Regions from separate parts of the Kurthia sp. ISK08 genome, predicted to be linked through region 1. Evidence: riboswitches for the same ligand, from Rfam matches in the RefSeq annotation. Region 1 holds a riboswitch; each other region holds the start of a gene.

Region 1 (7,483 bases):
AACACTGCTAACAAACCTGCAACGATTGGCATAATTAACACTTTTTTACTCATGTTGTACTCCCTTCTAAAACAACCTTCTTTTAATTTAAGTGCAGAATGTTGAATGGATATTGAAGTGTTTCCCCCTAACCTATTCTATGTAGAATAAGCAAGTTTATGAACTGCTGAGATGATTGAACATTTTTTACTCTTATTCGTCTTAATCATTGAGTCGTTCTAATTTCTTTTATAATTGCTATAGAACGAAAATAAGTTAAACTAAAACGATTGTTAAGACGAAGTATAAGACGAGTAAAGCAACCCAAGCTCTCTAACCCTCTTCTTACACTAAGAAGCATTCAACCTTCTTTTCAATTCAAATGAATTATAAACCTAATATCTACCGAAAAGAATAAAAATATCTATAATTTCACATTTTCTTTGAAAGTTTTTGAACGTTCTGTGGACGACTTCTATTTCTAGCAATTTTCAAGCACTTTTTAGTTACTTTAGAACTATATAATTACCTTTTAATAACTTAATTAGTTTTCATAAACCAATATTTCTTTTGCAACTTTTTATAAATTCTAGAATACACTGCAAAAAATAGGTCGTTCTTACACGAAAAACTCTTGAAAATGGAAAAAGTCACAAACAAACGACATAAACCTTACAAAACCACAGTCTATTCGTTTGAATTGTAAATCTTTTCGATTGAAGGAGTTTACTCATATATTATATAGGAAAAACTTCTTACCCATTATAACATTGTTCTTCTTTTCTTCAATACTCAATTCTAAATTCAACTTCTTCTAAAATAGTCTGTAAAATCTGGCTTTTAAATAGAGTTTCTTCTATTTAAATAGTACATATGCTACTATACGTATTTTTCTTATTCACCCCCCTCTATTTTCATACGCATATAAAATATCAGACCATACCTCCTTATTCATTTTTTACCATCTCCATTATTTTCCCTTATCCCATAATTTTACTCATAAAACACCTAGGAATTTTCAATCAAAATACAAAAAGTGCGTAAGATAAGAATGTTTTTAATACAGTAAATCCCGTATAGTTTTTCGTAACCATACGGGACTATCCATTAGTGTCAACTTTCATTTTGCAAAGCGAATAGAAATAAGCAAGAAAAAATGAAACAGCTTATTGTAAATCTTATCACTATATCGAATAGCAGTTGTGAGAATAGCTTGAATTATTTTTTATATGTTCAAATGATTTAATTATTTTTATTTTAGATACTTTGATTTTACTCTATTAGAGTATTTTTAAATCGTTTTTCTTAGTACACTTTCCGGAAAATAGACACGGTCAGTTTGACGTGAGCCATCTGGTTGGACATTATATTTTATATAAATCATCTCACTCAACATGTTTTGAAGTGTATTTGTTAATAAATCTTTTTTATTTTTTTCTGTTACTTCACAGTAAATCAACTTATTCGTGCCAACACCATTTTTTACATATAGTGTAAACAAAACAGATGAATTGAAATAATCAAATATATTTTTACGAATGGTTATATTGATTGTGCCATTTGCATTAAATATTTTCGCATGCTTTTTACTCATCTTAAATGTATTTTTTCGATTAATGTATTCGACCAATTCATTGCACGAATCGGATCTTTTCGTAAATTATAAAAAAACATTCGACCGAATAATTACTTAGTTGTGTAATTTTTTATACGAATATTTATGCGTACCAATCGCGCATAGTATATTTGAAAACTCATTCTTACACTATTTTATACTGCTAAAAATTGATGTGAAAGATAAAAAAATGGCAGGAGTTTCATGTTTTTGCATGACTCCTACCATTTTACTTTATTATTTTAAAAATTTTGCTTTTAATGCATCTGCTTTGTCTGTTGCTTCCCATGGAACATTTAAATCTGTGCGTCCAAAATGACCATAAGCTGCTGTTTGTTTATATATAGGACGACGTAAATCAAGCATTTTAATAATACCTGCTGGACGTAAGTCAAATAATTCACGAACAGCTTCTACAAGTTCTGCTTCTGTTACTTTGCCTGTGCCGAATGTATCGATTGCGATTGATACAGGTTGTGCTACACCGATTGCATATGCTAGCTGTACTTCTGCTTTATCTGCAAGACCAGCAGCTACGATGTTTTTCGCTACATAGCGCGCTGCATAAGCACCTGAGCGGTCAACTTTTGTAGCATCTTTACCAGAGAATGCACCACCACCATGACGTGCATAACCACCGTAAGTATCAACAATAATTTTACGACCTGTTAAACCTGCATCACCTTTTGGTCCACCAATTACAAAACGACCTGTTGGATTAATAAAGTATTTTGTATCTGCATCTAATAATTCAGCAGGTACAACTTCCGCAATCACATGTTTACGAAGGTCTTCATTGATTTGTTCTAATGTTACTTCCTCATCATGTTGTGTTGAGATAACGATTGTATCCACACGCACAGGGTGGTTATTTTCATCGTATTCTACCGTGACTTGTGTTTTACCATCTGGACGTAAATACTTTAATAATCCTGATTTGCGAACTTCTGTTAAGCGACGTGATAATTTATGCGCTAGACTAATTGGTAGCGGCATTAGTTCAGGTGTTTCATTATTTGCATAACCGAACATTAAACCTTGGTCGCCAGCACCGATTGCTTCGATATCTTCATCTGTCATGCTTCCTTCACGTGCTTCTAAAGCTTGGTCAACACCTTGTGCAATATCAGGTGACTGTTCACCGATTGCTACAAGTACAGCTAGGTTTTCTGCATCAAAACCATATTTACCACGTGTATAACCGATTTCTTGAACTGTTTCACGAACAATTCCTTTAATATCTACATACGTAGATGTTGTAATTTCTCCTGCTACTAACACAAGTCCTGTTGTAACAGTTGTTTCACATGCTACACGAGCATTTGGATCTTTTGCGATGATTGCATCTAAAATCGCATCTGAAATTTGGTCACAAATTTTATCAGGGTGTCCTTCCGTAACACTTTCTGATGTAAATAATCGACGTTGAGCCATAATTGGTTTCCTCCTATACGAGATCGCCTCGAAAAAAGATACGGTACTCTTTATCCATGTGTGTTTCTTCTATATAAATGTAGAAAAAACTCCAAGCCAGCCTATGCTGCTTTTTACACGAGGATTTTTTTTATAGAAAGTGCCAGTATATACGTAATAAAAAGGTAGTTGTTCCACCACCATATATTTTGAAATAAAAAAACCCTCTCACTCATACAGTATGAGAGAAAGGGGTTATTTCGTAAGCACCTTTCACTCTTATCGTTCAAGGAATGAATCCTTGCATTCAGATTAGCACCAGCGCATCTCGTGAAATGAAATGCAGGTTGCCGGGTTTCATAGGGCCTGACCCTCCACCAGCTCGGGATAAGAGTATCCGTTCATAGCCTATGTTAGTAGAATTATACGTCGATGTCAACCTCAATCTGAATATGACTTAAATGTTATACCTATATATAGAGTGTTTTAAATAAAGTATATATATAATTTGTCCTAAACATGATAAAATGTTAAAAAAATAAAAAAACATATCATATTAGTATAGACTAATTCTTTTAATGTGTTATACTAATTCCATAAATGATGACTAACCACATTTGTGGGTACAATAAATACGAAAAAAGGATGGTATATACACATTATGAATTCAGTAGAAATGATGAATGAACTGAACACACTTCTATCAGGTAATAACATTAAAGAACAACTAACTGTTCCAGAATTAGTTGAAAAAGCAACATCTCGCGGTGAAGCGATTTTAACAGTTGATGGTGCATTACGTGCTAACACAGGTAAATATACAGGTCGTTCTCCTAAAGATAAGTTTATGGTTGAAGAAGCGTCTTCAAAAGATCATATTGATTGGGGTTCAGTAAACCGTCCAATCTCATCTGAAGTATTTGATGCCCTTTATACAAAAGTAATTAATTATCTTAAAGAAAAAGAAGAAGTGTTCGTATTCAAAGGTTTTGCTGGTGCTGACGCTGAAACACGTTTAGCAATCCGCGTTGTGAACGAATATGCTTGGCATAATCTATTTGCACATAATCTATTCATTCGTCCAACAGAAGAAGAAGCTGCAAACCATATTGCTGATTTCACAATCGTATCAGCTCCAACATTCCATGCAAACCCAGCTATAGACGGTACAGAATCAGAAACATTTATTATGGTTTCACTTGAAAAGAAAATTATCTTAATCGGCGGTACAGAATACGCAGGAGAAATGAAAAAATCAATCTTCGGTATTATGAACTACTTATTACCACAACAAGGTATTTTATCAATGCACTGCTCAGCAAACGTTGGTGAAAAAGGTGATACAACTTTATTCTTCGGACTTTCTGGTACAGGTAAAACTACTTTATCTGCAGACGCAAACCGTAAATTAGTTGGTGATGATGAGCATGGTTGGTCAGATAATGGCGTATTCAACATTGAAGGTGGTTGCTATGCAAAAACAATCAACCTTTCAGCTGAAAAAGAACCTGAAATTTATAACGCAATTCGTTTCGGTACAGTACTTGAAAACGTAGTAGTAGATGAAGAAACACGTATCCCAGATTATGATGATGAAACACCGACTCAAAATACACGTGCTGCTTATCCGATTACGAATATTGATAATATCGTATTACCATCTGTTGCAGGTCACCCAAATACAATCATCTTCTTAACTGCAGATGCATTTGGTGTATTACCTCCAATCTCTAAATTAACAAAAGAACAAGCAATGTATCACTTTATCTCTGGCTTCACTTCAAAAACACCTGGTACAGAACGTGGTGTTGTAGAACCAGAACCAGCATTCTCTACTTGCTTCGGTTCTCCATTCTTACCATTACCGGCAACAGTATATGCTGAAATGTTAGGTAAGAAAATTGATGAACATAATGTTAATGTATTCCTAGTAAACACTGGTTGGACTGGTGGTTCATTCGGTACAGGTACACGTATGAAACTTTCTTATACACGTGCAATGGTTAATGCTGCAATCGAAGGTAAATTAAATGATGTACCAACTGAAAAAGATGCATTCTTCGGTTTAGCAATTCCAACTTCAATTGAAGGCGTACCAACTGAATTATTAAATCCTCGCAATGCTTGGGCCGATAAAGATGCTTATGACATCAAAGCAACACAACTTGCTGGTATGTTCCACGAGAACTTCAAAAAATTCGGTGAAGTAGCTGAAGATATCGCAACAAAAGGCGCTCCTTTAGTTTAAGATTAGTTACACCCAAATATCATATGGTTTAAATAGAAAAGAGGCTCTTTCCCAAAGAGAGCCTCTTTTATTGTTGTTTAATTTAATGAAATTGTATGACCTAATTGACTTGACCACTTTTCCTGTGTTTTTTCCAAAGCTTCTTTCATACCTTGTTCTTCTATTACTTCTTCTTTTAATATTTCTCGAACTACACATTCAAAAGCCGACTCGCCTTGTTCTTTCCATGCTTGTTGTAAGTTTTTATGCATATGTGTTCCGCTATTTAATTGAAAAATAATTCCGTTCAATCGTTTTAGATTATTTAATGAACCGATATATATGTCTCCAGTTTGCTTATTTGTAATCGTATAAATACCTGCTTCAATTTTTATTTCTTTATACTGCTCTTTTAATATTTTTCGTTGATCCATTCCATTCATCTCTTTTCTTATTTTTTCACCCAATAAGCACTACCATCATTTTCTCGGTCTACAAAACCATATTCAATTAAATAACGACGAATTGTTACATAATCCGGATCATATTTAGCAATCGCTGCATTTAATTCTTGCTCTGTATATCTTTTCGTTTGATCAAGCATCGATGTAATTGCGCGTAATACGATTACTTTTTGCTTCTGTTTTTTGGGGAAACGCACTAATTGTCCCTCTAAACCATTCGGAAAAAGTTTTCTTAGTACTTCTTCTTCCTCCTCACGCGTTACATGATAGCGTTCATCTACCATTGTAGCTGTTGCATGGATTGGCACATATTCCACTGGATTCTCCTCCTGTTCTTTTAATAAAGTCATCATCGCTAAAAATGTTTTTGCTTGGCGCTCTTTTTCTCTCAGTGCAAAACGATATTGGCGAATTGTAGAGGCACTACCAATCGCTAATTCTTGCTGAATTTGCTGATCTGTTTTACCTTCATAAAAAGCTTTCATTACATGGCTTTGTTGTTCTGTTAACCCCGTCATTTTTTTATTAAGCTGAATAAAATAATGAAAAGGTGATTGATGTTGCGTTTGAATATGAACTTCCATATATTTTTGTGCTTCTAATAAACGCTCATTGTGTGGGTAAATAATGCCCTTTTCAATAACATCACCACAAAAAATACATGTATAGCTTTGTTCATCTTCTATAAAACCTTTTACTAATTGTTCGACAGTCGCCTGCTCAAATATATCTTTCTCCATCATGCACCTCCTATTTATATAAACAATATAACATTTCGTTTATAAATTTGTAAACTTAAATTTAAAACGTTTGTTAAAAAAGGAAGAATTACGCCTAAGCATAATTCTTCCTTTTTTAAAAATTAATTAATCTTGTTCATCTTTTACAAACACGGCATTCGCATTTCCTTCTTGGAAAAGCTCAATGACTGGCTGTGCGTCTTCGATCGATATTTGATTAAAAATCACTTCTGTACCATAATCACGAATCTCTAATCTTTCAACACCTTCACAATCCGTAAAAGTCATCATAAACCATTTTAATTTTCGTCCATCATATGAATCATCTCGCAAAAATAAAAAATGTTCCTTGGTGAGTTCAATTGAATGAATATGCACAAGTCCTTCTTGTTGTGTATTCTCTGCTACTGCGTGTAGTTCATGAATTTGCTTAGTTTCTTCATTCCAACATTGTACTTGTACCTCTGCTAATTTCACTGCGTATCGATTCCATAATCGTTCCCAATACCAATAATTTTTTGAAAAAGGTGTATGACCATTTTGATTAATATCAATTTTCGCACGAAAATAACCCACTCATATTCACCCTTCCATCATTGTCTTTTCATCCACTGTAGTGCTTTTACAAGAACCTGATGGTTTAATTTACCCGGAAAGAAATGATTCAACTCAGGATAGTACCATGTCTCTATTCTTTTATGATGTTTTTTTAGCAACTTTTCTAAAAGATGTGCATGTGTCACTCGAACATTCAAATCTTTTTCACCATGAATAACTAAGACTGGTGCATGAATGTGTTCTAATTGTTTTAAAGCAGAGCGCTTATTATAAATATCAGGCACACGACTCGGTGTACCACCAATTACTCGCTTCATCATACGACGCATATCGACTCGTTCTTCATACGTTAATTCTAATGACGACACACCTCCCCATGTGACCACAGAGGTTATATCATCTCGTAAAATAGCTGTCCATAACGCCATAATCCCACCGCGTGAGAATGCAAATAGATGAATTTTTGAAGAATTATATCGCCTTTTTA
Region 2 (7,483 bases), on a different contig from region 1:
TGTTAACTCTACCCCAATATCCTCTGGTCGTAACAATTTAAATAACTTTTCTTGATCTTCTAAATTCGGACATGCTGGATAGCCGAATGAGAAGCGCTGACCTTGATACTTCGCTGCAAAACGGTCGCGCATTGTAAAGTCTGTCGCATCTGGATAACCTGCATGGTCACGCATTTCTTGGTGAATACGCTCTGCAAATCCTTCCGCAAGTTCAAGCGCTGTTGCTTGGAACGCATGACTTTCTAAAAACTTCCCTTGCTCTTTTAATCGTTGTGCATATTCTCTTACACCATGCCCTGCTGTCACTTGCATAAAACCTACATAATCCATCTCTCCACTATCTTTAGACTTTAAGAAGTCTGCTAAACATAGGAATGGTGCTTTTTCTTGACGTGGGAATGTAAAACGCTCAATCTCTGTTTTCTCATCTTGTGGATCATAAATGACAACATCATCTCCATCAGATTGCGCTGGGAAGAATTGATACATACCTGAAGCCGATAATAAATCTGACTGTAAGTATTCTGTCACTAAATCATATAACTCATTCGCACGTTTGTCGCCGCTAAGACGTAAGTCCTCACTATAACCTCTCAGTCCTAAATGGTGACCGATTAGTGTACGCATATTCACATATGGATATAAGTGCTTTACAGAATAGTCACGAATAACACGACGTTCTGTATCATGCGGTTTATATACTTTAAAGTCACTGCTTACTGTTTTAACAGGACGTGTTGCTACGGCTACAGCTGTACCTCCTGCTGGTTTATTCGCTTCTTTTTCAGCACGTTTTTGTTGTGCTGTAGCGATTTCAGCGAGTAATTCTTCTCGTTCCTCACCTTGTAATCGGTTGATAATTTCAAGCCCTGCCATTGCATCTTTTGCATACATCACAGGTCCATCATAGTTTGCTGCAATTTTCGTATCAGTGAAGCGACGCGATAATGCTGCTCCTCCAACGATAATCGGTGTATCGATTCCGGCTTCTTTGAAGTCCTGTGCTGTTATAACCATTTGTTGTGCTGATTTTACAAGTAGTCCTGATAACCCGACAATATCTGGCTTCTCTTTACGTACGGCTTCAATTAATGTTTGCGGTGCAACTTTAATACCTAAATCTACAACCGTATAACCATTATTACTCATAATAATCTCTACTAAGTTTTTACCGATATCATGTACATCACCTTTTACGGTTGCAAGTAACATCTTACCCTTACCGACATCATCTACTTGTTTCTCCATGAACTGTTCTAGATGGGCAACCGCTGCTTTCATTACGCCGGCTGATTGTAATACTTCTGCTACAATCAATTGGTTTTCATTGAATAGCTTGCCGACTTTCGCCATCCCTTCCATTAACGGTCCATTAATAATATCAAGTGGTGTATCGTACATCTCACGCGCTAATTCTAAATCTTCAATTAGCCCCTCTTTTGTACCTTCTAAAATATAGTAAGCTAAACGTTCTGGTACAGTTTTCGGAATATCATCTTCTGATTTTTCTTTTTTCTTATCTCGGTAAAAATCAGTGAATACAGCTAATGTTTCGTCTGTTGTGTTGAATAATAAATCATTCGCTAAATTGATTTCTTCTTCTGGAATCGATGCATAACGCTCTAATTTTTCAGTATTCACAATCGCATAATCAAGACCAGCTTGTGTACAGTTATATAAATATACTGCATTTAACACTTCACGTCCTACAGGTGGTAAACCGAACGATACATTCGATACACCTAGAATCGTTAAAGCACGTGGCAGCTCCTGCTTAATTAAGCGAATTCCTTCGATTGTTTCAACAGCTGAACCAATATACTGTTCATCACCTGTTCCAACAGGGAATACAAGTGGATCAAAAATAATATCTTCTGGTTCAATGCCCCATTTATTCACAAGTAAGTCGTATTCACGCTTGGCAATCTCAAGTTTGCGATGACGGTCAACAGCCATCCCCTTCTCATCAATTGTTCCAACAACAATTGACGCACCATATTTTTTCACGATTGGAATAACAGCATCAAAGCGTTCTTCGCCGTCTTCTAAGTTAATGGAGTTAATAATCGCTTTACCTTGTGAATACTTTAAAGCTTCCTCAATTACTTTTTCATCTGTTGAGTCAATAACGAATGGTACTTTTACTTTTTGTCCGACTTCTTTCATGAAGTTAACCATATCTTCTAATTCTTCTCGGTCAGGATTCGCTAAACAGATATCAATAACATGCGCACCGTTTTTCACTTGAGCACGTGCAATTTCAGCTGCTTCTTCAAACTTCCCTTCGATAATTAGACGCTTAAATTTACGTGAACCGATTACGTTTGTACGTTCTCCTACAAATAGTGGTCGCATAGAGTCATCATATACAAGTGCTTCAATTCCTGAAACTGTATGATGCGGTTCTTTTTCTTCTAATGGTCGTGGCGGTGCATTTTCTACCACTTTACGAATCGCACGAATATGGTCCGGTGTCGTTCCACAACAACCACCTACGACATTTAACCAACCTTTTTCAACGAAACCAGCAAGCTTTTTCGATAAGCTGTCAGGTGTTTCGTGGTAATGCCCTTCTTCATCTGGTAAACCCGCATTCGGATAACAACTAACATAACTTGTTGCTAGTTCAGATAATGAACGTAAGTAGTCAGTCATAAACTCTGGACCCGTCGCACAGTTCAAACCAACTGATAGTGGTTTAATATGTTCAATTGAAATATAGAAGGCTTCAATACTTTGACCAGCAAGTGTTGTTCCCATCGGTTCAATCGTACCTGAAATCATAATTGGAATTTCTTTACCGAGTTCTTCAAAAGCTTGCTTAACACCAAGTGTACCTGCTTTTACATTCAACATATCTTGTGATGTTTCAAGGAGTAGTACATCTGCGCCGCCTTCAATCAAAGCTTTCGCCTGTACATAGAAGTCATGCTTTAACGCGTCAAATGTAATACCACCTGTTACAGATAATGTCTTCGTCGTTGGGCCCATCGCACCTGCAACAAAACGTGGCCACTCAGGTGTCGATAATTCCTCTGCTACTTCTTTGGCAATTTCGACAGCACGTTTATTAATTTCAACTGCTTGATGACCTAAATCATATTCATTTAATACGAGTGGTGTACCACCAAATGTATTCGTTGAGACAATATCCGCTCCTGCTTCAAAATAAGCACGATGAATTCCTGCAATAACATCCGGTCGTGTTAAATTCAAGTTCTCGTTACAACCATCATATTCATCGCCCCCAAAGTCATCTGGCGTTAAATTCGCATTTTGTAACATGGTACCCATCGCACCATCTAATACGAGAATATGATCTTTAATTCTTTCTTCAATGAGATGTTTCGACAACGTGACTTCCTCCCTTAACCTTTTCATCTAATTCCTTAATGTAGTGAATTAATTCAACAGACATATCGTAGCGCATGAACGGTGTAATCAGATAAATACCGTTAAAGAGTGATGCAGCTGTGTCAATTAATTCTTTCGCAATTTGGACACCCTCTGCCTGTGCGCGTTCTTTATCGCCATCTGCTGCTTTCATACGTTCAAGTACTTCATCTGACAACTTAATGCCTGGCACTTCATGGTGTAAAAACTCAGAATTTCGTAAACTTGTTAGTGGCATGATTCCGATGTAAATCGGTGTATCTAAATGTTTTGTTGCTTCATAAATTTCAATAATTTTCTCTTTTGAGTAAACAGGCTGTGTAATGAAATAATCCGCACCTGCTTCAATCTTTTTCTCTAAACGTGGAATGGCACGTTCGACGACACGTACATTCGGATTGAATGCTGCCGCTACAGAGAAGTTTGCCTTTTTACGTAGTGGTTTTCCCGAGAAAGAAATACCTTCGTTTAATTTTTTAATTAATTGTAGTAATTCAATGCTCGATACATCATAGACGCTTGTAGCACCTGGGAAATCCCCTACCTTTGTTGGATCACCTGTCACAGCTAAAATATCGTGAATACCTAATGCATCTAAGCCCATCAAATGAGATTGTAGCCCGATTAAATTACGGTCACGACATGTAATATGTGCTAATGCTCGTACATTCTTTTCATATTTTAAAATCGATCCCATCGCCACATTCGATACACGCGGTGAAGCAAGTGAATTATCTGCCATTGTGACAATATCGGCGCCCGCTTTTTGTAAAATCGCTGCTCCCTCTAAAAACTTTTCCGTTTCTAAATGGCGCGGTGTATCAAGTTCAACGATAATGGAACGCCCTTTTTTTACTTTCTCGTGAAGTGGTTCAAATTTAGACACATTAGCTTCACGAATCACTTCTTCTTTAGTTGTGATAACTTCTTTATTTTCCATTGGTAAAACATCTGATAAATGTTTCTTCACTTCGTGAATATGTTCAGGTGTTGTTCCACAGCATCCACCAATTAAGCGAACCCCTTCATCACGTAATTCAACTGCAGCGCGCCCAAAATATTCTGCTTCTGATTCATATACCACTTTTCCTTCTTCTACATCGAGTAGACTTGCATTCGGATACGCAGATAAGAACGAGTTCTTTGGTAGCTCAACATTTTCAAGCGCCTTCACTGTATGGTACGGGCCTAACCGACAGTTCACACCGACAACATCAGCTCCAGCTCTTTCTAAATGTTGCAGTGCATCATTCAACTTCATTCCATTTAATAAAACCCCTGGGTCATGCATCGAAACTTGCGCTACAATCGGTCCATCTGAGAATATGCGAATTGTTTTCACTAATGTTTCAAGCTCTTCTAAGTCGTAAAATGTTTCGAGTAGTAAACCATCTACACCTGCATCAAGTAATACTTTTGCTTGTAAAACAAGTGATTCAATAATCTCATCTAGTGAATGTTCATCCTTACGAATACCTCGAATTCCACCAATTGTTCCAAGTACGTACTCGCCATTCTTTGCAGCTCTTTTCGCTACCTCTACACCCGCACGATTCAGTGCTTCATATTCATCTTGAATACCGTAGCGAGCTAACTTAATCGTATTCGCTGTGTACGTATTCGTCTGAATGACATCAGCGCCCGCTTCAATATATAGTTTATGAATATTCTCAATTACTTCCGGCTTTCGAACATTCAGTTCTTCATAACAAAAATCAATCCCATATGAATAGAGCAGTGTCCCCATTGCGCCATCTGCTGTTAATACCTTTGTCTTTAAATCTTCTAGTAACCCCATACACTCCCCATCCTTCCTTCATTTCAAAAAAGCTATAAAAAAACCTTCTTACATTGCATAAGAAGGTTTGAACTGACACTTGAAAATTAGCCTTCTTATCTTTTAAGAACCATAAGTCCTTCTGGAATTAGCACCTGACCATCTAAATGGCTGGTTGCTGAAGCGTCGTCGGGCCAGTCCCTCGGCTTCTCTTGATAAGAAATTATTGAATTTTTAAAATATTAAAAGAATCATACCTCTTAAATAGAGTACCGTCAATAGCTTCTACCACTTTCAGCTAAATATTGTACGAAAAAGCGCTTACTTTATCACAATATTTCGTAAATTCAGTAATAGGTATTAAAAAAAGCGTATGAGATTTTTTCACATCTCATACGCTTCATATTTTATTTTTTTATCGTAAATGCATCGCCAGCATTTGAATCAAAATCACGCGCATTGACATACTCACCTTGTACAATTAATCGTTTCGAACCATCATAATTACATGTAACGAGCGTAAGTAGTCTTTTTTTAGCTTGATTTTCGATAACTTGAACGTCAGTTGCTTCTGTAATAAAGATTTTTGTAATTTTATACGTATACACGCGCTTATAGTCCGTTGTGTACATAAGCATTCCTTTTTTTGCTTTCGTTAAAGGGCTAAATAATGTTTTATCATTATTCATATTATGACCTGCTAATGCATAATTACCTTGCCCCATTTTCATATCCTTCTTTAATGTACCTGCGCCAATTGCTAGATTTGTATTTGAAATTCCGTATAAAATAGGCAATTGTAAAGATACATCGGGAACACTTAATGCACCAATTGAATGTACATCACCTTGATTCATTTGTGCCTTTAATACATCTTGTAAGCTAATATTTTCCACATTACCAAAATCAAAGCTTACGTCATCCGCATTTTGTGCTTTTTGTTCATCAAACTGCTCAATTGCTTGATTACTCATATGTGACACGATGAACCCCATAATTTGTTTATTGAAAATTAGTGCAACACCTAAAACAAACAAAACAATGCCAATCGTTAAACTTAATTTCCTGTTCATTATGGAATCCTCCTTTCACACTTTATACGAATTCTCGTTGTCTTTGAATAAATTGATTCATAACTCGCGTAGCAACTTCTTCACCATTTTGAATACATAAACCAATCCCCACACCATAATACGAACAACCAGCTAAATGTACATGTGGATGATATTTCACCATTTGTTTTTCAATACGTTCAACTGCTTGTTTATGTTGTAAATTATAAATTGGCATCGCATCAAACCATTTTTTTACATCAATCCATGTTGGTTCATCTATTATTTTTAAGCTTTTTTCGATGTCTTGACGTGCTATTTGTGCTAATTCATCATTTGTCATCTGACAAAATTCTTCAAAACGAGGATTATTCTTTTTATAAAACATACGGATAAGTAACTTATCCTCTTTAGAAGTATGACGCCATTTGCGACTTGTCCATGTACATGCATTACAATCTACATCATTACCTGATGATACAATATATCCTGTACCATCTGCTGGTAGCACATCATTCGGTAAATCATAAGCCAAGTAAACTGTAATAATAGAACCCGTTTGTAGTTCTTCAAAATCACGTTGGAAAGGCTCTTCCTTCAATAGTTTTTGTGCGACTTGGTGCGGTACAGCTAATACGACTTCATCTGCATCTAACCATTCACCCGTATCTATTTGAATCTTATACCCATTCGTGTCTTGTTTTAACAATTCCACCGACGTATTTTTTAAAATCGTCGCGTTCTCTAGTGTTTCTTCGATTCGTTCAAATAATTCTACTAGGCCATTTTTAAACGAGATGAATTTCTTTTTGGCATTCTCTTGGTAGAACGCTTTATTTGCTTCAAATCCACGCATGATACTTCCAAATTCATTTTTATATTCAAATAAATAGGGTAAAGTAGAAGCAATTGTTAATTTATTCAAATCACCTGAATAGACACCAGATAAAACAGGTGCGACTTGTTTTTGAACAATTTCTTCACCTAAATAATATGTTAAAAATTCTCCGACCGAATGATTTGTTGTAAAAGGAAGTTCGGTTTTTTCTAAGTCTTGTAAAACAGCTTTTTTTCCTTCTTCTGAAATAAGCGTACTTTTATTTAATGCTTGTTCATTCATAGGAATTCCAAACACGCTATCTTCTGGAATTGCATGTAACTGATTTTCAGTTAAAATATATGAAACGCCTGTGTCATTATAAACAACTCGATCTTCTAATTGTAATTCTTCGATTAATTTTCGAACACTCGCATGGCGCGA
Region 3 (7,483 bases), on a different contig from region 1:
AGAGGTTTAATACCTAGCTAATCTCTTGAATTGTGGCGTCTCTCTTATACTCATTAAATGCATACAATTGCTCCTCTGTTAATTGTTTGACATATAAATGGTAATTCATCGACTCCAACCCATAATTTTCGCAAGCCTGACAATATATTTGATAACCTTCCATAAAGTGTTCCATTGAACATCTCTCCTTTTGTTATATAACAGTTTTATTTGTTGTACTTAATATATAACAGATGAAAAAAGATGTCAACTCATTTTCTGAAAATTCAACGAAAATATTTGGTTTACATAATAATATTATTTTTGAAACAAAAAACACCTTGAGATGACAAGGTGTTTCCACGACAAATGAGTCTGTATAGTTTAAGACAAATGAGCCTTTATTGATTCGGTGTAATCGCAAATGAGCGTACGGGAAAACCAGATGCTTTTTCAGGTTTAGCCACGATATTAAAGATAACTGCCCCTTTTGCCGGAAGTTGATCTAAATTCGTTAAAAGTTCGACTTGATACGTATCTTGTTCTAAAACGAAATACTCTGCGGCTAATGAGCCATGTTTTCGATATTCTTCACTCGAATCTGTATCAAATGTTTCATGACCAATCGCTTTAATGCCTCGTTCTTTGAATAAAAAAGATAATACTTCGACAGACCAACCTGGCACATGAGCCACGCCTGCTTCATCAATATTATTAAAGATATCATGGTCGGGCCAGCGCTTCGACCAGTCTGTGCGTAATGCGACAAATGAGTCGGCTTCAATGATGCCATTTTGATCCTCAAATGAGAGGATGTCTTCAATCGTTACCGTGTGACCTGGATTCTTTTGTACTTGAGCTGTAATATCTACAACAATAAGTGGCAGTACTAACTCCTGAAGATGAAGTTCCTCGATATAGCGTGTATCTCGTACAAAGTGTATCGGTGCATCAAGATGTGTTCCATACTGACCTGCAAAAGAAAATTGTTGTGCAAAAAAGCCATCATCATGTGTAAAAAGTGTATCGAATTTTGCTGGATTGAATGCATGGAAGTGAGGTGACTGGCTATTAAAGGTATGTGTCAAGTCCACCCATTTCTGCTTTTTCAATGTTTGTAATGCTTGTAAAACATCTTGCTGTAAAACCGATTCGCTCATAACATCACTCCTTTTTAATCTAAAAAAAAACCTCTCCTGATAAGAAGAGGTTTTGAATAGTCAAAGGAACTCTTCTTATCTTTTAGCTTACGCTACAGGATTTAGCACAGTTCAATTTAACATTGTCTGTTGCTGAAGGGTCAACGGGCCAGTCCCTCGCCTTCTCTTGATAAGAGATACGATTTTTTTGTTAACTTCATATTACAGTAAGCAAATTGGAATTGCAACTGTTTTCTGAATATTATTTTATTTTTAGATTTAATTGCGTTCTTGCTTCTTCAATTTGCTGTTCAAATTGCTCAAATAAAGCTGCCACAGTTGGAATGGAATGAATGAAGCCGATACTTTGACCCGCATAACCAAAGCCATCTTGCTGCTCTTCATAAATATAACGACGATTTGCTGCGCCGCTAATATAATCTTTTAATGCCTCGTATGTAGGCGTCTTTTGTTCAATTTCTAAAATTTCATCTGTGAATGGTGTGTGTAGCACACGCGCTGGACCACCAATGGAACGTTTAATAACGACCGTATCCATTTCATCATGTTCAATCAATGCTTGTTTGTACAGTGGTGCTGCATCTACACATTCTTCTGTCGCAATAAAACGTGTCCCAATCTCAACTCCGTCTGCTCCTAGTGCAAAAGCAGATAAGATACCTCGACCATCTGCAATGCCTCCTGAAGCGATTACAGGGATGTTGACAGCATCGACAACGCGCGGAACGAGTACATGTGTCCCTAAATCATTTAAACCGAGGTGACCACCGCCTTCTTGTCCAACAACGACAACAATATCTGCCCCTTTTTCTTCTGCTTTTAAAGCCAATTTAACAGAAGAAACGAGTACAAGCTTCTTCATATCGGTGTCTTTCACCATTTCTAATACAGGACTTGGATTTCCTCCTGTAATCGAAATGATCTGAATACCTTCTTCTATTGCTACTTGTACAAAAGGTTCGTAATGTTCACGGTGTCGTCCAATCGCAAAGTTCACACCAAAAGGACGATCTGTTAATGTGCGTGTTTTATGAATTTCTTTTCGTAAATCTTCTGGAGAATCTAAACTGAGTGCTGTCACTTGGCCCAGTCCTCCAGCATTCGAAACTGCTGCTGCTAAATCTGCATAACCAAGATAGGCGAGACCTCCTTGAATAATTGGTTTTTCAATTCCTAATAATTCCGTTACACTTGTTTGCCACTTCATCTCAAAATCCCCCTTATGCTACTCTAAATAGAAATCTTGAATCTCTTTTCTCGTTTGTTCATCAATATGATATTCTTCTTTTAAATACATCTCAATCGTACCGTATTTTCTTAAAATCTCATCATGTACATGGTCGAGCAATGTTTGATTGACTCCTACTAATATCTGCAAAATTTCTGGATCCTTTACAGCTAATTCAAGAGGTTTTTGCCAATATGGTGGATGTTTCTCCATATATTGATTAGTTTCTAAAAAGTCTTGGACAATCGTCGTATAAGGAACACCAAGTATCAAGTACGTAATCATTGAGCCAATTCCTGTGCGGTCTTTTCCTGCTGTACAGTGTTGAATCATCGGTCCCTCATATGCTTTTAAAATAGAGACGAGTGTTTGATATGCAGGATTTTCAAATGCTAAACTGGCATAAAACTCTTTAAATAAATCCATATTCAATTGCTTCAATAAATCACTGCTCGCTAAATCTTCAATCGAAGCAAGATTAAATTGCGATCGACTAGCAGGCGCATGGACGTCATGTACACCTTGTATCCTTGGTGTCGGATGAGCTTCAATCTCACTTTCATCTCGGTAATCAATGATTGTTCGAATATGAAGCGCTTGCAGTTGTTGCAAATCTTTCGGTGTACTCTTACTTAATTCTCCACAACGATAAAGTAATCCTTTTTTCACATGTTTACCTTCAATCGTCGTTACACCACCTAAATCACGAAAATTAGGGATTCCTTCGAATGGTAAAAACATTTAAACGCCTCCATTATTCTAAATAAAAATCTTGAATTGCTTTTCTCTCTGTTTTGTCTATTTGAAACTGTTTTAAAAAGAAATTTTCAATTGTATCAAATTCATTTAAAATTTCATCATATGCAACTAATAGGAAGTCACCATTTACATAATTCATATCCGTTTCTAATTTTTGGCCCTGTAGATTTCGAATCATTACTTTTAACCATTCAGGCATTTGTTCGATAGCATTCTTCTGGCGCTCCAAAAAAGTTTGGACAATTGTTTTCAATGGTACATCCAATAGTAGATAGAGCAGAAATACACCTATTCCTGTACGATCTCTACCTAACATACAATGTTGAAGTAAAGGAACTTGTTTCAGTCGGATTACTTCAATTAAAGGCCGGTATGAATTATTTTTTGCAAGATGTTCACGATAAATACGCATACGATTTTGTGCTTCAAAATAATGGGTACTCGCTTCATAATCTTGTAAAAGTTCTGTAAGCGTGAGTGTAGGCATGGATACATGTGAATGAATTGTATGAACTCCTTGGATTTTTAAAGAAGGTTTTTCATTTTGTTCATACTCATTACGATAATCAATAATGGTTTTGATGCCTAATACTTCTTTTAAGTAATAAATATCTTGAACCGTTGCGTTACTAATATCGCCACTTTGAAATAGAAGCCCCTTTTTCACGTTACGACCATCCGAACTTTTTAGTCCACCTAAATCATGAAAATTATAAATCCCCTCAAATTGATATGTCATATTATCACCTACTTTTATAGTTCAATCCATGTATAAACACTAATTTTATATACCCCAAAATCATTATTGTAAATAAAAAAACTTGCAATCTCTTAATGATTTTAGGTCTTTGTAAAAGACGTGCATCATATCCCTTATTATTGATTGAAAAATTGACACAAATGGACTGTATAGCCTTTTAGTTTACATAATAAATTTATTTTATTTATATATTACAAAAATACTTTTCTTTTTTTCATACCAAAATCTCTCTTAAAAGACTTAAATATCTATTCCATTCTATAAATATAGAATTTTCTGATATTTCAGTATTGACTGAAATATATAGACAATATAAACTAAATTTACTTTAAAAGAACAGTTTGCTTCGAAAGGGTTTGAGCGTATGAAAGATTTTTTTAATAAGTTACTAACAGGAATGAGCTTAGGTATTGTCGTTTGTTTAATTCCTAATGCGTTGGTGGGGGAGATTCTGAAACTGATGATTCAACACTTCCCTACGATTGCACCGTTTTTACAAACCATTTTAAATGTCACATTAATTGCGATGAGTTTACTACCGGTCGTTATTGGTGTCATGATCGGGATCCAATTTAAACTCACACCGATTCAAATGACGAGTGTTGGACTAGCAACAATGGTAGGTTCAGGTGTCATCACATTTAGCGAAACAGGTATGACGATTGCTGGTATTGGTGTTGTCATTAACATCGGAATTACAGCTGGTTTAGCCGTTGTATTTGTGCAATTTTTAGGGAATAAATTAAAAGATTATACATTATTACTAATGCCTGCTCTATCATTGTTTATTCCAGGTCTAATCGGTTTATTTATCTTACCTTATGTAAAGTCTGGAGCAGATGTTGTCGGACTTGGTATTGCGACATTAACAAATCTTCAACCTGTTTTAATGGGCATGTTAATTGCGATGATTTTCTCTATTTTAATCATCTCACCTATTTCAACAATTGGTGTAGCTACAGTTATTATGTTAAGTGGTGTAAGTGCTGGAGCAGCTAATCTAGGTGTCTGTGCATCCGGTGTAGGTATGGCGATTGCTTCTTATCGTGCTAATAATTTTGGTACAGCATTAGCACACGTTGCATCTGCCAAAATTCAAATGCGTAACTTCTTTATGAAACCTAAAATTGCTTCACCGACTATACTAACAGCAGCCATTCTTGGTGCGTTAGCGGGTGTTTTCAATATTACAGGTGATCCCTATTCTGCTGGTTTTGGATTAGCTGGCTTCGTTGGTCCCCTTAAATATTTATCCATTGAACAATGGAGTACGACGAGTATGTTTTTAGCAGCTACACTGTTCATTATTTTACCGATTGTGTTAAACCTTTTATTCATTCGTTTGTTTGAACGAAAAGTGAAGTGGATTGCGCCAGAAGATTATAAAGTAACTTATGAATAAAATAAAACAAAGAAAAAGTCGTCCAATGGTGCGACTTTTCTTTATTTTCATTCAAACAATTTACATAATATAATTATTTATTAATATAAAAAGAATTACAAAACTGCAATTCTTTTCACATCTGATTTAATCAAAGTGATGATGTATAATTTGCTTAGTTTGATGTAACATATCCGCATGTGTTTCATAATTATCGATAAAATAATGATAATACAATAAATTTACAATATACTGTTGAGCAATAATTGATGTAATCGCAGCAGTACGAATAATATCGATACCTTCTATTTGACTATGGACTAAAACAACCGTCGATTTGGAAGCTAAACGACTTGAAGGGTTGGATACAATACTAATTAGTGGAATGCCTAATTCATTACACACTGTAGCCAATGTATTTGTTTCTTTTCTTTCTCCTGAATTCGAAATGAAAATTCCTACCTTTTTCTTCGGCTTAGCAGTTAGTGCTGTCGCAATCAAATGTGCATCCTCTGTGTGAAGTACGGATTTTCCAAGTCGAATAAATTTTTGAGCTATATCTTGTGCGATAAGATTAGAAGAACCTACGCCATAGACGACAAGTTCATCAGCATTCTTTAATAACTTCGTACAAGATTCAATGATATGATCATCCATTAATTGTTCTGTTTCATTTAGCGCTGCAGTCATACGAAGATTCAATTGGTGTTTAATTTGCTTAAGTGAATCGGTCGCTTTAATCTCTTGTTGTACTTGATTCCCATGTGAATTTTCTGCAGATAACATAATTTTTAAATCAGGAAACCCTTTTGCCCCAACTGATTTACAAAATCGTGTAATCGTCGCATTACTTACTCCTGCTCGTTTTGCTAATTCTTGCGTTGATAAATAAATGACTTCTTGTGAATGAGCTATTACATAGTGCGCAACAGCTTGTTCTGCTTCGGATAGTGTAGATAATTTAAATTGTATTTGAAAAATTAAGTTATTTGACATCTCAAAAGTCCCCCTTACAAAACTGCTCGTTTTACATGATTTTTAACTTTTCTGCATAAATCAGTAAATGTAAATCTCCAGTAATATGTATACATAATCCTATTATATAGGACAAAGTATGTCCTTGTGTAATGAAATTAATTTTACTCTAATGTGAAAAAAGAAACTCTTACGTAAAAGAGATTCCTTTTCTTATAGGCGTATTCATTTCTTCTAGCTTAATTTTCTGATTACATGGGCAAATTGACAATAAAGGCTGGTCCTCTTTTCGAATTTTTCCGATTGTAAAGATATGCTCATTCTTTGGTAAATCTACTTTAACTAGATGTACTTCCCCAGCATACGAACCCATACCTAGCATATTCATCGTAATATCTCCCACTTTTCTCCCTCTAGATCTACCAAACAGAACATTTTCGGAAAAATAAGAGCGACTCTCTTGTAAACGAATAACGTCTCTTGGAAGATCAGGACGTGTATGAAAGGTGAATTGATGAATCGGGTTATGCAATACATAAGAAGTCATGTACAGCGTGATATAATTCGAATGAATCCAATCTGTAAACTGTCTAGTTGCTTCTTCTGATACATCATCATCACTAATGATAATCGTTTGAATCCCTTGTTGTATTAACTCGATTGCATGCGCGAATACAGAGCTTGTACGATGTTTTTCGAGCGTTGGCGCATTGTTTAAGGTTGTAGAGATGTCGCTCATTAGAAACGCGCCTAGAGGGATATTTTCACGCTGTATCAACTGATTCTGTTGTTGAAAGAATGTATCATCTAATCCCGTAAATGGTTGTTCATATCGATCATGCCAAGCTTCTATATTCAAACCTTTAAAATTTTGAAAACAATCTATATTTAGCGTACTCGCATTTAAAATAATCCGATAATTCAAAGCGAGTTCTTTCACTTCATCTTTTGAAAAACTTTCATCTACGATAAGTGCTTGAATCGATAACTTCGCCAGTTCCGGTAACAATGATTTTGTTTGTTTTATTATCTGTACAACGAGTTGTAAGTCATGTTGTTTTGAAAAACGTGCAAGTTGTTGAAGATGTGTCATTGCTACAGGGAGCGTATCTGATGGAACTACAAGCGATGTATAAATCAGTTGAAAACCCACTTTTTGCATTTTTTGAATTTTAGATAGAGAGGGTTGCTGTGTTAAAGATACTGAGAAACCAAATATGTATCGAACCTCCTTTTTTTCA
Region 4 (7,483 bases), on a different contig from region 1:
CACTCCCCCAAAATTTTTAAAATCATTCAAGGTTCTTAAATTAATTCGTGGGCGTGTAGTACTTGTTTTCGCAGTCCTCACCATTATTTTAGCAGCGATGCTTATTGTATCTTACAATAATACAGAACGCTTGAAAGATGAACTCAAAACACTGACGGGTAAAAATGTAGATCAGCAAATGCGCGTCAATTTACTCGCTGGTGAAATTGCACAACTATCCAACTTAGAACAGAGCTTTATTATAACAGGTAGCGATGTATATCTTGGACAATATGAAGAACAAAAAGAGACAATTGACAAAACACTTCAAGATCTACATAAAGCCTTTAATAAAAAAGGTGATGCGCGTGACCGAATTGATTCGATTGACCAATTTTATAATAACTATTTAACCTATTCTAAACGCGTCATTGATGTTCGTAAAGAGAGTGGTTTAGATGCGGCACAACGAATTGTTCAGATTGGAACAGGTGCTAAAGCTATGTCTTATGTAGATATCCACATAGACATGATGAATAAGGTATTAGCTAAAAATACGGATGCACAAATTAAAAAAGTAGAAAAAAGCACGGAAGTTTCGATGATTATTTTCTTCGTTTTAACATTATTGTCGATCATTCTCGTATTTATGTCAGGTACAGCGATCTTCCGTACAATTAAAGTGAATACGCACAAAATTAATCGTTCACTATTGGATATGGCAAGTGCAGGTGGTGACTTAACAAAACGTCTTGAAATTAAAAATGACGATGAATTTGGTCAAATCTCTGCTAGTACAAACACATTAATTGAGTCGATTGCGAATTTAGTGCGAAAAGTCAGTGCTTTAACAGAGAATGTATCTGCAAGTGGCCAACAACTGACTGCTTCTGCACAGGAAAACGCGACAACAATTCAACAGATTGCGAACTCAACTGCGGAAATCGCAGAGAGCAGCGAACAGACGATTCGTTCAATGGAGCAATCATCTAACAAAATGTCACATCTAGAAGAAACAACACTGCAACTGAATGATGATGCACAGGATTTACGTCAAACTTCAGCGACAATGCGTGAAGCAGCAAAAGAAGGACAAAATAAAATCCAACAGTCTGCAAAATCGATGATGGAGATTGAAGAAGTTATTGCGAATACGAACCAAACTGTCACAGGTCTTGGTGAAAGTTCTGAGGAAATCACATCGATTATCGGAACGATTACGAGTATTGCTGAACAGACGAACTTACTTGCCTTAAATGCGGCGATTGAAGCGGCACGTGCAGGTGAACATGGTAAAGGTTTTGCGGTTGTAGCAGATGAAGTCCGAAAGCTTGCAGAACAATCACAACGCGCTGCAAGTGAAGTAGCAACGATTGTCCACACGATTCAAGACGAGATTTCGGTCATGGTCAAGCAAAATGAGGCTGGCGTGTCGAAAGTCATTCAAGGGGTCGAAATTACGAATGAAACGATTCAAACATTCGATGCCATTACACGCGAGACAGAGAAAACGATTCGTATTATTGAAAACATGGTAACGCGAATCGCTGAGACGAAGAATGTCAGTCAAGATGTTATGCAGTCGTTCATCGCAGTAAACTCGATGGCAGAACATACAGCACATCAAGCGGATCAATCGGCAGCGGCGGCTGAACAAGGCTCTGCATCTATTCAAGAAATTTATGCATCTTCTGAAGAATTGTCACGTCAAGCAGATTCATTACGTGATTTAGTTCAACAATTTAAAATTTAATCTGACCAAAGACTAGGCTAGCTAAGTATTTACTTTGCTTCTGTCCTAGTCTTTGTTTTTTATTTCCATATCAAATGCCCTATTTTTCATAAAATAACATTTTTCTCGCAACATAAACGGATATTCCCTATTCTTTTATGATAAAAAGTGCTAGTATAAGCAATCGAGGAGTGATTCAAAATGAAATTAACAAAATACGTATTAGCATTTGGGATGTTAACAGGTGCTACTCTACCTTATACTTTACCTGCTACGGAAGCTTTTGCTGCCACAAAAAAAGAAGGTGTTGTGTCAAAAGACGTAATCGTACGTGCGGCATCTACACCAAAATCAAAAAATCTTGGTACATTAACAAAAGGAACAAATGTTACGATTTATAAAGAAACAACATATTGGTACCAAGTGAAGTTCAATAATAAATTGGCTTATATTTCAAAAGATTACGTGAAGTTGAATACAAAGAAAAAACCAACAACAACGAAGAAACCGACAACAACTAAAAAACCAACAACTGACACACTTGTATCAAAAGTTCCTTCAAAAAAAGCTGCAAATGCGACAATTAAATCGAATGTATATTACTATAAAACAGCTTCAACAAAAGGAAAATCACTTGGTATTTTGAAAAAAGGTACGAAAATTCATGTGAATTCTACAAGTAAATTTGGTTGGGTTGAGTTCGACTTCAACGGTCAAAAAAATTACGTCTACAAAGACTTTGTAACAATGACAAAAAAATAATCAAATGGGAATCGTAGTTTAGACTACGGTTCTTTTTTTATCTTCTCTAAATTCTGAATAATTATTTAATTTAGCTTGAAATTTCGCTGTTTGCATGGTAAGATTCCATTAATTGACTAATAATCGATTAATTAAATAGGTTTTCTTATCGAGAGAGATGGAGGGACATGGCCCGATGAAATCTCAGCAACCCCCTCTTTAAAGGGACAGGTGCTAAATCCAGTAAGACGCAGTTCTTGAAGATAAGAAGAATCACTCTTACATAGAGTTTTCTTCTTACTATTAGAAGAAAACTTTTTTTATTACACAAAAAAGGATGAGGACAATGACAAAAATCGAAACACTTTTAACTCAGGTGGGAACACATTCAGATGAAAAAACAGGTGCAATCAACGCCCCAATCTACCTTTCAACTGCTTACCGCCATGCAGGTCTTGGAGAATCAACAGGCTTTGATTACACGCGTACAAAAAATCCAACGCGATCGGTATTAGAGGAGGAATTTGCACGTTTAGAAGGCGGAGATGCTTGTTTCGCCTGTAGTAGCGGTATGGCTGCAATTCATTTAATCCTCTCGCTATTTAAAACAGGTGATGCAGTGATTTACCCGGAGGATTTATATGGTGGCACATACCGACTGGCAACACAATATGAAGCACAATATGGTATTCAAGCAATCTTTAACGACTTTTCATCTCTTGAAGAGGTGGAACAACTTGTTATTGAACATCCTGTTAAGGCGATTTTCTTAGAAACGCCGACGAATCCTTTAATGCAGGAAATTTCTATCGAAGAATGTGTGAAAATTGCGAAAAAATATGGCATTTTATTGATTGTCGACAATACATTTTTAACACCGTACTATCAACGCCCAATTGAGTTAGGTGCAGATATTGTTATGCATAGTGGCACAAAATATATTGGTGGACATAATGATGTATTAGCAGGACTGGTTGTGTCAAAAGGTACTGAACTAAGTGAACGTCTTTTCTTACAACATAATGCGATTGGTATGACACTCTCACCTTTTGATAGCTGGTTACTACTTCGCGGTTTAAAAACACTACACCTTCGTATGAAACAACATACAGCAAACGCTCAGGCGATTGTGGCATTTTTAGAGAAGTCGCCACATATACGTGACGTTTTATATGCTGGACGCGGTGGCATGGTATCCTTCCGTCTACAATCTGGAAAACAGATTGATCCATTCTTACGTAATTTAAAACTGATTGCTTTCGCTGAAAGTTTAGGCGGTGTGGAATCATTTATTACGTACCCAACAACGCAAACACATGCAGACATTCCGGAAGAAATTCGTAATGCGCGTGGCGTAGATGATTCACTTCTTCGTTTCTCAGTTGGCATTGAGGAAGCAGAAGATTTAATTGCGGATTTACAAAACGTATTTAACGTATTAGAAAGCGAGGCTGTTGTACATGACTAAAGAGCAAATTGAAACAATATTAATTACAGGTGCTACAAAACATGATTACGAAGCAAAATCGGGAGCTGTTAATGTACCGATTTACGCTTCTTCTACCTTCGACCAAGAGCATTTCGATGCTTTTGGCCCATATGATTATAGTCGTTCTGGTAACCCAACGCGCGATGCACTTGAGCGAACAATTGCACAGCTTGAAAATGGTTCACGTGGCTTTGCTTTTGCATCAGGAATCGGTGCCATTTCAGCAGCTTTACTTACATTAAATGCTGGTGACCATATTGTTGTAACGAACGAAGTATATGGTGGTACTTATCGCTTTGTAACAACGCTTTTACCGAAGTACGGGATTACGCATACCTTCGCTGACTTTACAGATTTAGAAGCGATTGAAGCAGCGATTCAGCCGAATACAGTTGTACTCTATGCTGAAACACCTGCAAATCCACTGCTTGGGATTACGGATTTAGAAGGTGTCGTTAAAATTGCGAAGAAGCGCCAATTAAAAACATTCGTTGATAACACATTTATGACACCTCTTTATCAAAAACCACTCGACTTAGGAGCAGACGTTGTACTGCATAGTGCGACAAAGTTTTTAGGTGGTCATAGTGAAGTCATTGCAGGGCTCGCTGTCACAAAAGACGAAGAACTCGGTCAAGCGATTTATGCGATTCAAAACGGGATGGGCGGTATTCTTGGACCACATGACTGCTTCTCTGTCATTCAAGGAATTAAATCATTACATGCACGACTTGAGATGTCGTCACGTAATGCACAAAAAATCGCAGAATTTTTACAACAACATGAAGATGTAGTCGATGTTTACTATCCAGGATTACCGACACATCCTGGTTATGACATTCATAAGCGTCAAAGTACTTCTGGAGGTGCCGTTCTATCATTTAAACTACCAACTCGTGACTTCACAAAAGTATTTGTAGAAAGCATGCAAATCCCAATCTTCGCTGTTAGTTTAGGTGGTGTCGAGTCGATTCTCTCGTATCCTGTTACGATGAGTCACGCCGCCATTCCACAAGAAGAACGTGAAAAACGTGGTATTACAGATGGTTTACTTCGTCTATCTGTTGGACTTGAACATGTTGACGATTTAATTGCAGATATTTCACAAGCACTTGAAAAAGCAAAAGTAACTGTATAAATAGAAAAAGAGGACTTCAGCGTGAGCTGAGGTCCTCTTCATTATTTTATTTATTAAATAGTACTAGATATCTACCGTAACCTTCTTTTTCTAAATCATCCACTGGAATAAAGCGAAGTGCCGCTGAATTGATACAGTAGCGTAGGCCGCCTAATTCTTTCGGACCGTCTGGGAAGACATGTCCTAAATGTGAATCTGCTTCCTTACTACGCACTTCTGTACGAACACTAAGTAAGCGACGATCTTCTAATTCTGTCAATTCTGTTTCATCAATTGGTTTGGCAAAAGCAGGCCAACCACAACCTGAATTGTACTTATCTGTTGAAGAAAATAATGGTTCACCCGATACGATATCCACGTAGATTCCCTCTTCAAAATGATTATCATATTCATTTTGATAAGGTGGCTCTGTTCCTTCTTCTTGTGTCACGTGATATTGTAATGGTGTTAATTCTTTTAAACGTTCTTCTTTATTTTTCATGTTGAGTCCCCCAATGTTTCTCTTGAAAAGCAGCGCGTCCTGAACCGACATGATAGCGTTCATAATGCTCTGGATTTTTACGATAATAATATTGATGGTATTCTTCTGCTAAATAGAATTTTTTCGCTGGTAAAATCGGTGTGACAATCTCATGTCCGAACTTCCCAGAGGCTTGTAACTTTGCTTTTGACTTCTCTGCAATGCGTTTTTGTTCTTCTGTTGTATAGAAGATAGCTGTTCGATAAGATGAGCCACGATCATAGAATTGCCCGCCTTCATCCGTTGGGTCGATTAATGTCCAAAATGTTTCCACTAATTTCTCATAGGGATACACTGTTGGGTCATATTCAATCTCCACCACTTCATAATGACCTGTTAAATCGAGGCATACCTCTTCGTATGTTGGATTTTCTGTATGTCCTCCAGAATAACCTGATAGGACTCGAATAATCCCTTCTTCTTTATCAAAAGGCTTTACTAAACACCAAAAACATCCACCTGCAAAAATTGCTTTTTCAGTAGCCATCGATTTCACTCCTTTTCATTATTTTTTAGGAATAACGATTTGTAGCGTAATTTCTTTTTTCTCTAGATTAAAGGTTTTCGCACGTAAATGCGCTGTTCCTACACCATCAATTGGTAAATTGAATGAAGATAGGTCAATATAAGCTGTTTTCTCGCTCGGCTGAATTGTCAACCATTCGGGTAAGCCACCACTATCTCTTACCAATTGTAAAGCTGTTCGAGATGGTAAATCAAGCATTCCGACTTTTACATTTGTTTGATATAACTCTAAATTCCCTTTATCGTCTACTTTTGGTTCAAAAGCAAGCGTAACAGGTACTGTAACACCTAATACTTCTACATTACTTTTTAAAATCAATTCCTTATCTACTTCTAACCATAATTGAATATTCTTTGTATCATTTGAATTCTGAATGAGTGTATTCGCTAAATCCTCAAATTCTTTTGGTGTTGTTGAAATATTAACACTACTACCTGTTCGATTAATCGCTTCTGGTTTTGGCATGTCTTCTTTACCACTTAACATTAAAATAATAAGTGCAGCAAACCCAAGTATAATCAATGTTAAAAGTGTAAGGAATGCCACTTTCCATTTATTCATTTACTGTTTCTCCCTTCATCTTCATGCGACCGTTTGATTTTTTATAGACACTTACTGTATCCAATGTCTCAAAAATACGATTCTTCATGTTTGTATACCCTTTTGCATTCGGATGAAAATAGTCATCGCTATAAACTTCTGCTTTATTTGTATGAAATAAATCTACAGTTGGTACAAAAATGGCATATGCATCTTTTTCTACGATATTTTTCATATCTTGATTCCATTCATCTAGAATTTTTTCAAACTCAGATGTATCTTCTGCATATACAGTTAAAGGATTATATACGCCCACCGCAATAATCGGTGCTGTTTGATTTTGCGCACGAATTAATTTAAAAATTTCTATGTAACGTTTTTCATAATTCGGGCGTTCTGTATCAAAATGCTGTCTTTCTAAAGTGGTGAAATTTTCTCTTAAAATTTTCATCAAATCATTTCCACCTATGGTCATCGTAATGATGTCTGCTTTTTTTAATGCATCATTGATTTCACCACTCTTTAACTGCGTGAGTAATTGATCTGAACGTCTACCCTTTTTAGCAGTTTGCGTAATGTTTACTTTCTCAACGCCATCCATTTTTTCTGGCATCTCTTTTGCAAGACGCCCCACATAACCACCTGCATCTTTTTCATCTCCAACACCTACAGTTAAGGAGTCACCTAATGCAACTAGTTCAATCTCTTTTTTAGGTAATACTTTTTCTCGACTAAATACCCCTGTATCACGAATTGCTTCCGTTGCGCTACAGCCTGTCAACGCGAGTAACATGAAGGTGAGTAGGAGTATATGATAC

Evidence for each region. Region 1 has a riboswitch for S-adenosylmethionine ahead of metK (methionine adenosyltransferase). Riboswitches for the same ligand answer to the same signal wherever they lie in the genome.
Region 2: linked by a shared signal. The riboswitch ahead of ACKVQX_RS14055 (bifunctional homocysteine S-methyltransferase/methylenetetrahydrofolate reductase) and the one ahead of metK (methionine adenosyltransferase) in region 1 are both predicted to bind S-adenosylmethionine.
Region 3: linked by a shared signal. The riboswitch ahead of ACKVQX_RS08525 (cyclase family protein) and the one ahead of metK (methionine adenosyltransferase) in region 1 are both predicted to bind S-adenosylmethionine.
Region 4: linked by a shared signal. The riboswitch ahead of ACKVQX_RS06715 (methionine biosynthesis PLP-dependent protein) and the one ahead of metK (methionine adenosyltransferase) in region 1 are both predicted to bind S-adenosylmethionine.

The regions. Positions count from the first base shown of each region.
Region 1 is NZ_JBJXHL010000002.1:20,476-27,958, reverse strand. Features, by position in the region: gene qoxA (cytochrome aa3 quinol oxidase subunit II) at 1-53, opposite strand, end outside; gene ACKVQX_RS03780 (hypothetical protein) at 1,271-1,573, opposite strand; gene metK (methionine adenosyltransferase) at 1,832-3,028, opposite strand; SAM riboswitch class I at 3,284-3,401, opposite strand; gene pckA (phosphoenolpyruvate carboxykinase (ATP)) at 3,669-5,255, shown strand; gene ACKVQX_RS03765 (GIY-YIG nuclease family protein) at 5,333-5,668, opposite strand; gene ACKVQX_RS03760 (DUF2087 domain-containing protein) at 5,686-6,441, opposite strand; gene ACKVQX_RS03755 (hypothetical protein) at 6,565-7,014, opposite strand; gene ACKVQX_RS03750 (alpha/beta hydrolase family protein) at 7,032-7,483, opposite strand, start outside.
Region 2 is NZ_JBJXHL010000010.1:30,075-37,557, forward strand. Features, by position in the region: gene metH (methionine synthase) at 1-3,354, opposite strand, end outside; gene ACKVQX_RS14055 (bifunctional homocysteine S-methyltransferase/methylenetetrahydrofolate reductase) at 3,335-5,191, opposite strand; SAM riboswitch class I at 5,284-5,392, opposite strand; gene ACKVQX_RS14060 (class A sortase) at 5,578-6,243, opposite strand; gene hemG (protoporphyrinogen oxidase) at 6,266-7,483, opposite strand, start outside.
Region 3 is NZ_JBJXHL010000003.1:375,510-382,992, forward strand. Features, by position in the region: gene ACKVQX_RS08520 (transcriptional regulator) at 14-175, opposite strand; gene ACKVQX_RS08525 (cyclase family protein) at 381-1,139, opposite strand; SAM riboswitch class I at 1,212-1,315, opposite strand; gene ACKVQX_RS08530 (NAD(P)H-dependent flavin oxidoreductase) at 1,381-2,346, opposite strand; gene ACKVQX_RS08535 (tyrosine-protein phosphatase) at 2,365-3,108, opposite strand; gene ACKVQX_RS08540 (tyrosine-protein phosphatase) at 3,122-3,865, opposite strand; gene ACKVQX_RS08545 (PTS transporter subunit IIC) at 4,251-5,288, shown strand; gene ACKVQX_RS08550 (MurR/RpiR family transcriptional regulator) at 5,415-6,263, opposite strand; gene ACKVQX_RS08555 (MupG family TIM beta-alpha barrel fold protein) at 6,433-7,483, opposite strand, start outside.
Region 4 is NZ_JBJXHL010000003.1:21,719-29,201, reverse strand. Features, by position in the region: gene ACKVQX_RS06725 (methyl-accepting chemotaxis protein) at 1-1,732, shown strand, start outside; gene ACKVQX_RS06720 (SH3 domain-containing protein) at 1,913-2,473, shown strand; SAM riboswitch class I at 2,616-2,722, shown strand; gene ACKVQX_RS06715 (methionine biosynthesis PLP-dependent protein) at 2,799-3,920, shown strand; gene ACKVQX_RS06710 (PLP-dependent transferase) at 3,913-5,079, shown strand; gene msrB (peptide-methionine (R)-S-oxide reductase MsrB) at 5,126-5,560, opposite strand; gene msrA (peptide-methionine (S)-S-oxide reductase MsrA) at 5,550-6,086, opposite strand; gene ACKVQX_RS06695 (YpmS family protein) at 6,105-6,686, opposite strand; gene ACKVQX_RS06690 (GDSL-type esterase/lipase family protein) at 6,679-7,483, opposite strand, start outside.